Regions from separate parts of the Microbispora rosea genome, predicted to be linked through region 2. Evidence: predicted binding sites of a transcription regulator. Region 2 holds the regulator's gene; each other region holds the start of a gene.
The links. Region 2 encodes LexA, which represses DNA repair genes until DNA is damaged. Its sites were predicted from a motif close to TCGAACANNTGTTCGA; they were not measured.

Region 1 (3,271 bases), on a different contig from region 2:
TGCTGCGGGTCGTGGTCAGGGACGCCGCGCCCGGCTGGGCCGACCGCCTGCCCGGCGCGCTCACCCGCGAGGGCGACCGCGACGTCCTGCTGTGCGAGGAGGGCGACGACCAGGACATCCTGCGTACGGCGATCGGGGCGGGCAAGGTGGAGCACTTCGGCCGCAGGCAGCCGACGCTGGCCGAGATCTTCAGGGAGGCGGTGGCATGAACGGCCTGTGGCTGGTGGCCCAGCGGGAGATCCGCACGCGCATCAGGACGAAGTCATACCTGATCAGTCTCGCGGTCAGCGCGATCCTGGTGGCCGCGCTCGCGTTCCTGCCCAAGGTCCTGGGCGGCGACGACACCTACGACGTCGGCGTGGTGGGACAGGCGCCCCCGCCCGCCGCCCAGCTCGCCTACTCCCGGCTGCCGGACGAGGCGGCCGCGCGGAAGGCCGTGGTCGACGGGGACGTCGACGCGGCCCTGATCAACGGGGACAAGGTCCTCGCGGACGGCGAGCTCGACCAGCGGCTGGGTCTGATCCTGGAGAGCGTCCACCGCGACGCGCAGATCTCGGCGGCCGGCCTCACGATCACGCCGCTGACGGTGGAGTCGGTCGGCGCGGACGCCCGCTACCAGGGCGTGCGCACCGGCATCGCCACCTTGATCGTGATGGTGCTGTTCTTCCTGCTCATCTACTCCTCGATGTTCGTCGCGATGGGCGTGGTGGAGGAGAAGGGCAGTCGCATCGTGGAGATCCTGCTCACCTCGGTGCGTCCCTGGCAGCTCCTGGGCGGAAAGATCGTCGGGCTGGGCGCGCTGGGGCTGGTCAACCTCGTCGTGGTCATCATCGCCGGTCTGGCGGCGTCGTCCGCGACCGGCTTCACCGCCGACTTCCCGCCGGGGATGGGGGGAATCGTGGTCGGCGCGGTCGTCTGGTTCGTGCTGGGCTACGCCTTCTTCTCGGCGCTCGCCGCCGCCTTCGGCTCGCTGGTGTCGCGGCAGGAGGAGCTCAACACCGTCCTGACGCCGATGACCATGCTCATGATGTTCACCTACCTGACGGCCTACTTCGCCGCCGTCGAGCCGGCGGGCACGGTCGCGCGCGTGCTGTCGTTCGTGCCGCCGTTCTCGTCGATGGTCATGCCCGTGCGTACGGCGGCCGTCGACGTGCCGCTGGTGGAGATCCTCATCGCCGGAGCGCTCATGGTCGTGGCCGTGGTCGCCGTCCTGCTGGGCGCGGCCCGCGTCTACCGGCGGGCGGTGCTCCGCACCGGCGCCCGGGTCAAACTGGGCGAGGTCGTCCGCTGACGGCGGACGCAGGCGCGGAGGATCAGGGGGGCCGGGAGAGGGTCTGACCGATCAGCTCGGCCGCGCGGCCGGGGTCGTCGGCGCTCTCCTGGCCGCCCGGAGCCCACAGGAACATCCATCCTTCCTTGGTGGGCGTCGCGAAGACGATCGTCTGCCTGCCGGTGCCCGGGTGCCAGACGGACAGGACCGGATCGTCCGTGCCGAGCAGTCGCGCGGAGAGACCGAGCCCGGGGAGTCGCGCGGCGAGCGCCCCAAGGCGGGCCAGACGCTGTCGGCTGTAGTCGCCGGTGCCCGTCACGTGGCCCTCCAGCGGGGAGATCCAGCTTTGCTACAAGGATCGTCCCAGGTCAGAGCGCTGACAACCACGGCAGAGTAACGCCCGGGAATGTAACGGCACGGTTGGGGCGCCGCTCGTTCCCGGGCTTGGTGGCGTTCCGGCATGTGATCGAACAGTCGTTCGGCTATATTGGACTGGTCGCCGCCGGGGTGCGCGCCGTCAGGTCGCCGGGGCGCGACAGGCTCCCGGCCCACCTCTCGGGGCGGTGTGCGGGAAGCTCCGGAAAATGTCGGTGGCACCCCGTAGCTTTTCGGTGACCGAGCAGACGACACCCTTCAGGGGGCACCCAATGGCAATCAACGACCGCGAGAAGGCCCTTGAGACCGCCCTCGCACAGATCGAGCGGCAGTTCGGCAAGGGCAGCGTCATGCGCCTCGGAGACGACGCGCGTGCCCCGATCGAGGTCATCCCCACCGGTTCGATCGCTCTCGACGTCGCCCTCGGCATCGGCGGCTATCCCCGCGGCCGGATCGTCGAGGTGTACGGCCCCGAGTCCTCCGGTAAGACCACGGTCGCCCTGCACGCCGTGGCCAACGCCCAGAAGGGCGGCGGCATCGCCGCGTTCATCGACGCCGAGCACGCCCTCGACCCCGAGTACGCCAAGAAGCTGGGCGTCGACGTCGACGCGTTGCTCGTCTCCCAGCCGGACACCGGTGAGCAGGCGCTGGAGATCGCGGACATGCTGATCCGTTCCGGCGCCGTCGACATCATCGTGATCGACTCGGTGGCGGCCCTCGTGCCGAAGGCCGAGATTGAGGGCGAGATGGGCGACAGCCACGTCGGTCTCCAGGCCCGCCTCATGTCGCAGGCCCTGCGCAAGATCGCCGGTGCGCTGAACCAGACCCGGACCACCGCCATCTTCATCAACCAGCTCCGCGAGAAGATCGGCGTCATGTTCGGAAGCCCCGAGACCACCACGGGTGGCAAGGCGCTGAAGTTCTACGCGTCGGTGCGGCTGGACGCGCGCAGGATCGAGACGCTCAAGGACGGCACCGAGCCGGTCGGCAACCGGACCCGGGTGAAGGTCGTCAAGAACAAGATGGCCCCGCCCTTCCGCCAGGCCGACTTCGACATCCTGTACGGCATCGGCATCTCCCGTGAGGGCGGGCTGATCGACATGGGCGTCGAGCACGGGTTCGTGCGCAAGGCCGGCGCCTGGTACACGTACGAGGGCGACCAGCTCGGGCAGGGCAAGGAGAACGCCCGCAACTTCCTCAAGAACAACCCCGACATCGCCAACGAGATCGAGAAGAAGATCAAGGAGAAGCTCGGTGTCGGGCCGCGGCTCGACTCGCCGAGCGAGCCCCCCGCCGCTCCGGCGGCGCCGCCCGCCCCGACGTCCGGCCGGGGCAGCAAGGCGGCCAGTGCGCCCAAGCCGGGTGACGTCTGAGCACAGGCATGAGGCACGAGGAGCCCCTCGGCCCGGACGGCGGGATCGGGCCGGGGGACTGGAACTCGGGGCCCTGGGGGCCGGCCGAGGAGCCGCACAGGCCGGCTGAGGACGCCTCCGCGACGATCGCCGCCCTGCGCGAGGAGATCCGGCGTGCAGAACTCCGGCGTGCGGAGACCGGGCATGCGGACATCGGCCGCGAGGAGACAGCGCGGGCGGAGGCGGGTCAGCAGGCCGGCCGCGCCGGCCGCCG
Region 2 (3,271 bases):
GAAGTAGCCGTTCTCGACGCCGGTCCTGGTGTAGACGCCCACGACCCGGTCGACGAGCTGCTTGAGGCTCGACTCGCGCTGCGGGGTGCCCACCGCCCCGCGGAAGTACTTGGTGGTGACGATGTTGGCCGCGTTGACCGACCAGAAGTCGGGGAACTCCACGCCGTGCTGCTCGAAGTTGACCGAGCCGTCCCGCCAGTTCGTCATCACGACGTCGCGCCGCTCCCAGCGGACCTCGTCGTACGGGTGCACCCCCGGGGTGGTGAAGATGCGCTTCATCTTCAGGCCCTTGCGCGGGCGCTTGCCCGGCCTGCCCCCCACACCCGACACGGTGCCGCTCACGGTCTCCGTCATGACTTCCCCCTCCCAGGGCCCGATGGAGCCCCTTCTCCGACCACGCTCGTTATAACCACATCGTCGCGCCGCGCCGTCGCGCGCCGCCGCCCGCCTCGTCCCGGTCCCCCGGAAGGCGCCTACTCCTCGCCGACCGTGCTGTGGGCCGCGCGGAGCCGCTCGATCTCCGCCTCGAAGTCCGCCAGCGTCTCGAAGCTGCGGTAGACCGACGCGAAGCGCAGGTAGGCCACCTCGTCGAGGTCGCGGAGCGGGCCCAGGATGGCCAGGCCCACCTCGTGCGAGGCGATCTCGGCCGCGCCGGTGCCCCGGATGCTCTCCTCGACGCGCTGCCCGAGCTGGGCGAGGGAGTCCTCGCTTACCGGGCGTCCCTGACAGGCCCGCCGTACGCCGGCGATGACCTTCTCCCGGGAGAACGGCTCGGTGACCCCGCTGCGCTTGCTCACCATCAGCAGTACGGTCTCCTGCGTGGTGAATCTGCGCCCGCACTCGGGACAGGTGCGCCGGCGGCGGATCGCCGACCCGTCCTCGGCCGCACGGCTGTCGACGACCCGGGTGTCCGGGTGGCGACAGAACGGACAGTGCACTTCATCGCCTCCCTGAACGCACATCCCGGAACACAAGGTGTGGTGAACTTACACCGATGTGACTACTAGATGTTGTGGTCCAACCGTAGGAGCGCCCGACCTTGAACGCAAGTCGAACCGGCCGCGGGCGTGGAAGTTCCTGCTCGGCGCGCGTGTCGCGCCTCCTGTCACGGCCGCATCAACTGCCCCGGCCGTTGCGGAACAGGCCCTTTGCGCGCCTTTCCCGGGCCGATTTCCGTACGGCTTCTGACCTGGGCGTACGGCGGCCAGAGAAGATCGGGTAAATCGAACACGGGATCGATCGAACTCCCGTACGATGAGGTGGACGGCGAGATCGGCGATTTCGCTGGATATCGAACAATTGTTTGACGGTGATCTTGAATCGCGGTACGGTCGCTCTGTGCGACATGAGGAACACGGATTGAGAGGTGGCATCGTGAGTGACCGAAGTGAGCAAGCGGATGGCGTCAGCGACCTCGCGGTTCGCAGGCGCGACTCGCTTGGCCTCACCCCCAGGCAGCGGAAGATCCTCGAGGTCATCCGCGACTCGGTCCAGCAGCGCGGCTATCCGCCGTCCATGCGGGAGATCGGGGAAGCGGTCCAGCTGACCAGCACCTCCAGCGTGTCGCACCAGCTCACGGCGCTCCAGCGTAAGGGCTACCTCCGGCGTGATCCCCATCGGCCCCGGGCCCTGGAGGTCCGGCTGCCGGGCGAGCCGGTGCTGTGGGTGGACCCGGACGCCACCTCCGAGGAGGAGGCCGGGTTCAACCGGCCCACCGCGGCCTACGTGCCGCTGGTCGGCCGCATCGCCGCCGGTGGCCCCATCCTCGCCGAGCAGAGCATCGAGGACGTGTTCGCGCTGCCCAAGCAGCTCGTGGGCGAGGGCACGCTGTTCCTGCTCCAGGTCTCCGGCGACTCGATGATCGAGGCCGCCATCGCCGACGGCGACTGGGTTGTGGTGCGGCAACAGCCGGTCGCCGACAACGGCGACATCGTGGCCGCGATGATCGACGGCGAGGCCACCGTGAAGACGTTCAAGCGCAAGGACGGGCACGTGTGGCTGGTGCCGCACAACCCCAACTACGAGCCGATCCCGGGCGACGAGGCCACCGTGCTCGGCAAGGTCACGGCGGTCCTGCGCAAGCTGTAGCCGCGCCGGCGCCCCGCGGCACGAGGCACCGCGGGGCGCGGCGGCCGCCTTCCAGGCGGTCACTTACCGGCAATTAGGGTGAGTCGGGTGAAACTCGACTCACTGTCTCTGGATGCGGCCCGCCGTCGTGACGGAATCAAATGGGCCCGCGCCGCGTCCGGCGTCATCCCCGCCTGGGTCGCCGACATGGACTTCCCCGTGCCCGAGGCGGTCACGGAGGCGATCGCGAGACGTGCCGCCACAGACCTCGGCTATCCCGCCTGGCTGGAGGAGCCCACCGCCGGGCCCCTGGCGGAGGCGTTCGCCGAGCGCATGGAGACGCGGTACGGCTGGCGAGCCGATCCGGCACACGTGCGGTCCTACACCGACCTCAACCAGGCCCTCCAGGTGCTGCTGCACGTCATGACCGACCCCGGCGACGCGGTGGCGCTGCACGTTCCGGCCTACGACCCCTTCCTCACCACGATCACCGCGATGAACCGCCGCCTGGTGCCCATGCCGCTGACGGCCGACGGCAGGTTCGAGGTGCCCGGTGAGCCCGTCCGGGTGCTCCTGCTGGTCAACCCGCAGAACCCGTCGGGCCGTTCGTTCACCCGTGAGGAGCTCGAGGCCATCGCGACGTACGCCGACCGGCACGGCACTCTGGTGATCTCCGACGAGATCCACGCCGACCTGACGTACGCCCCTGCCCGGCACATCCCGTTCGCCACGATCCTGCCGGAGCGCACGGTCACGCTGACCTCCGCCAGCAAGGCCTTCAACATGGGCGGACTGCACTGCTCGGTGGCCCACATCGGCGCGAAGGACGCCAGGGCCACGCTCGGCCGCCAGCCCGCCCACATCTACGGGGCGCCCAGCGTTCTCGGTGTGGAGGCCACGGTCGCGGCGTGGCGGCACGGCGACGCGTGGCTCGAGGAGGTGCTGGCGATCCTGGACCGCAACCGCAGGCGCATCGCCGAGCGGCTCCCCTCGGTGGGGTACCGCATGCCCGAAGCCACCTATCTCGCCTGGCTCGACTTCGGCGTGCCCGGCGCGGCGCACTTCCTTGAGCGGGAGGCCCGGGTCAAACTCAACCCGGGCCCGAACTACGGAGGCGGCGACACCTTCGCCCGCCTCAACTTCGCGACGTCGGCGGCGATCCTGGAGGAGATCCTGTCCAGGATCGCCGCCGCACTGACGTGAG
Region 3 (3,271 bases), 970 kb from region 2:
GCTGCTCGCGCACCCGGCCCTGCCCGATGAACTCGTCCAGGCGCCGGGGGCGCAGCGCGGCCTCGATCGCCCGCTCGTCGCCCTCCGGTTCCGGCGACACGAGATCCCGCTCGAAGCTCACTCGACACCATCCGCTCGGCCTGCCGGGACCCGTCCGATTCCCGGTGAAACTTTCAACGAACGCCTCGCCCGCCGCGCGCCCCGCACGGCGGGCGAGGCGCGGCCCGTCACGAGGTCACCGCACGCTCAGCGCGCGCAGGGCGGACTTGAGCAGCGCCGCCACCTGCGGGGTGCGGCCGGCCGCGAGCTCCGCCTCGGCCTCCGCGGTGACCGTCGCGACCGCCTCGTCGGCGTCCCTGGACGAGTAGCCGAGCCCGACGAGCCCCGAGTGGACCTGGTCGCGCCAGACGGGCGCCGCCGCCGCGCCGTTGATCGCGGCGTCGACGGCCGCCGCCGGGGTGCCGAGCTTGTCCTTGAGTTCGAGCACGATGCGCTGGGCGCCCTTCTGGCCGATGCCGGGCACCATCGTCAGGGCCTTGATGTCGGCGCTCGCCACCGCGACCCGCAGCGCGTTGGGCGCGTGGACCGCGAGCATGGCCAGGGCCAGGCGCGGCCCGACCCCGCTGGCCGTCTGGAGCAGCTCGAAGACCGTCCGCTCGTCATCGGAGGCGAAGCCGTACAGCGTGAGCGAGTCCTCGCGGACGACGAGCGAGGTGGACAGCCGGGCGGGTTCGCCGATGCGCAGCCCGGCCAGGGTGCCCGGGGCGCAGTGGACGAGCATCCCGACGCCGCCCACCTCGACCACGGCGCTGTCGGCTCCGATCGCCGCCACCTGCCCCGCAACGGATGCGATCACCGCGTGCTCCCTCCCCGGTCCGGACGCCCGGCCGCGACGTCGCCGGGTCTCCCAGTCCTACCAGAGGCCGCGGGGCCCGCACCCCCGGAACGGGCCCTGGCCAGAGCGTCGGCCAGCCGGTGCTGCACGCCGCCGCGCCAGACGTGGCAGATGGCCAGGGCGAGCGCGTCGGCCGCGTCCGCCGGCTTGGGCATGGCGTCGAGCCGCAGCAGCCGGGTGACCATCGTGCCGACCTGCTTCTTGTCGGCGTTGCCGTTGCCGGTGATCGCGGCCTTGACCTCGCTGGGCGTGTGCAGCGCGACCGGCAGCCCCCGCCGCGCCGCGCAGACGATCGCGACGGCCGACGCCTGGGCCGTCCCCATGACCGTACGGACGTTGTGCTGGGCGAAGACCCGCTCGACGGCGACCGCGTCGGGCTTGATCTCGTCGAGCCAGCGCTCGATCTCCGCCTCGATGACGACCAGCCGGGACCCGATGTCGTCGTCGGGCGGGGTGCGGACCACCCCGACCGACAGCAGGCTCAGCGGGGCGCCCGGACGGCCCTCCACGGCGCCGAGACCGCACCGCGTCAGCCCCGGGTCCACGCCCATCACCCGCAGTTGGGGCATCCGCACCGGCACGCCTCCCTGATCCCGGCGGCGCGGCCACCGCTGCGCCGAACATCTGTTCGGTCGGTCACTCTATCGCGATCAGCGGCCGCGCGGGCGCGTCAGAAGTAGTCGATCATGTACGCGGCGCAGCCGAACGCGGCGTCCAGCGCGTCGTCGGCGTCGGCAGAGCCGCCGCTCAGCAGGCCGGCGCGGCGGAGGGTGGCCGTGGGCACGCCGGCGAACAGCGCCGACATCCCGCCGATCGTGAGCCGCGTCGCGTCCCCGTCCGCGCTCTCACCGCGCGCCGCCTCCCGCCGCGTCACGGAGCCGGCGCCGCCGTCCACCCGCAGCAGCCACGCGCCCGCGTTGCCCGGGCGCGGGGAGTCGGTCACCTCAAGGGGGGTCTCGACGCGGACCGCGGCGGGGAAGCCGCGCCCCTCGACCGCGGCGGGCAGATCGATCAGCCGGAACATCCACCGGGTCTGGCTGACCTCGTCCTTCGACCGCTCCCGCAGCATCCAGAGCATCGGGTCTGCCGGGTCCACGAAGGCCTTCACCGACTTCGCGACGGTCGACGCGCTGCCGACCATCGACCACAGGGCCCTGGCCGTCGCCTCCGACCCCGCCAGCAGGTTGTCGACCTCGATGTCCCCGTCGCTCCACCGGTAGACGACGAACCCGTCCTCGGCCAGGTAGCAGAAGTCGTCGTCGTCCTCCAGCCACAGCCGCCAGGTCCGCTCGTCGAAGCACAGCGGCCCGCTCGCGCGGGCGGCGGCGTGCACCCTGCCGATCAGGGCGACGAGCTCGGCCGCGTCGGCGGGGCCCATCCGGCGGAGCTTGACCCCGCCCGCCGCGCCGCCGGGGCCGCCCAGCGTACGCAGCGCCTCGGCGGGCACGGTGATCCGCTGGAGCACGCCGGCGTGCTCGTAGCCCGCGCTCCGGTACACCGGCGTGGTGGCCGGGTAGAGCGCGGAGACCGCGTGACCGAGCTCCGCGCAGCGCTCGATGGCCGCGTGCGTGAGCGCCCGGCCCACGCCCCTGCCACGGTCCTCCGGCGCCACCGTCACACCCGCCACACCGCCCATGGACAGGGGACGGCCGTGCCACCACTGGACGTACGGGTTGATCCTGGCCGTGCCGACGAGCCGGGGGCCGTCGAAGGCGCCCAGATAACGGCCCTCGGGCAGCATCGGGGAGACGAGCTTGCGCCAGGTCTCCGCGCCGCCGCCGGACAGCGGGCCGAAGGCGCGCCTTCGGTTGTCGAGGACGGCGTCCAGGTCGTCGCTCGTGATATGACGAATTTCCACAACCGGCCAAGCTATGCGGGCTCCGGTCGCCGCTGCCACCGGTTTTCCGCCCCCGCGCCGCCCTCCGGCCGAGACCCTGCGTCAACGGGGGCAAGGCGCTGCCTCAACGCGGCCGGTGCCCTGCGTCGATGAAGGCAAGGGCGCTGCGTCAATGGGGCCGGTGCCCTGCGTCGATTAGGGCAAGGGCCCTGCGTCAATGAGGGCAAGGGCCCTGTGCCGATCCGGCGGCAAGGGCCCGCGCCCGGCTCCGGCGTCAGGCCTCGATCTTCTCCATGACCTCGTCGCTCACGTCGAAGTTCGCCCAGACGTTCTGCACGTCGTCGCTGTCCTCCAGCGCGTCGATGAGCTTGAAGATCTTGCGGGCGCCGTCCTCCTCGAGGGGGACGTTGAGCGTGGGGACGAAGCTCATCTCGGCCGACTCGTAGTCGATGCCGGCGTCCTGCAGCGCCTTGCGCACGGGGATCAGGTCGGAGGCCTCACAGACCACCTCGAAGTTCTCGCCGAGGTCGTTGACCTCC

Region 1: the regulator LexA is predicted to act here: its motif matches at 1,737-1,752, upstream of recA (recombinase RecA).
Region 3: the regulator LexA is predicted to act here: its motif matches at 1,512-1,527, upstream of ruvC (crossover junction endodeoxyribonuclease RuvC).

The regions. Positions count from the first base shown of each region.
Region 1 covers NZ_JBITJO010000007.1:181,598-184,868, forward strand. The annotation lists gene ACIBK1_RS28295 (ABC transporter ATP-binding protein) at 1-209, shown strand, start outside; gene ACIBK1_RS28300 (ABC transporter permease) at 206-1,291, shown strand; gene ACIBK1_RS28305 (hypothetical protein) at 1,314-1,589, opposite strand; gene recA (recombinase RecA) at 1,918-3,018, shown strand; gene recX (recombination regulator RecX) at 3,027-3,271, shown strand, end outside.
Region 2 covers NZ_JBITJO010000002.1:1,008,211-1,011,481, forward strand. The annotation lists gene ACIBK1_RS11915 (vitamin B12-dependent ribonucleotide reductase) at 1-354, opposite strand, end outside; gene nrdR (transcriptional regulator NrdR) at 474-938, opposite strand; gene lexA (transcriptional repressor LexA) at 1,372-2,088, shown strand; gene ACIBK1_RS11930 (MalY/PatB family protein) at 2,176-3,270, shown strand.
Region 3 covers NZ_JBITJO010000002.1:37,383-40,653, forward strand. The annotation lists gene ruvB (Holliday junction branch migration DNA helicase RuvB) at 1-121, opposite strand, end outside; gene ruvA (Holliday junction branch migration protein RuvA) at 236-856, opposite strand; gene ruvC (crossover junction endodeoxyribonuclease RuvC) at 853-1,455, opposite strand; gene ACIBK1_RS07660 (GNAT family N-acetyltransferase) at 1,566-2,753, opposite strand; gene ACIBK1_RS07665 (YebC/PmpR family DNA-binding transcriptional regulator) at 3,007-3,271, opposite strand, start outside.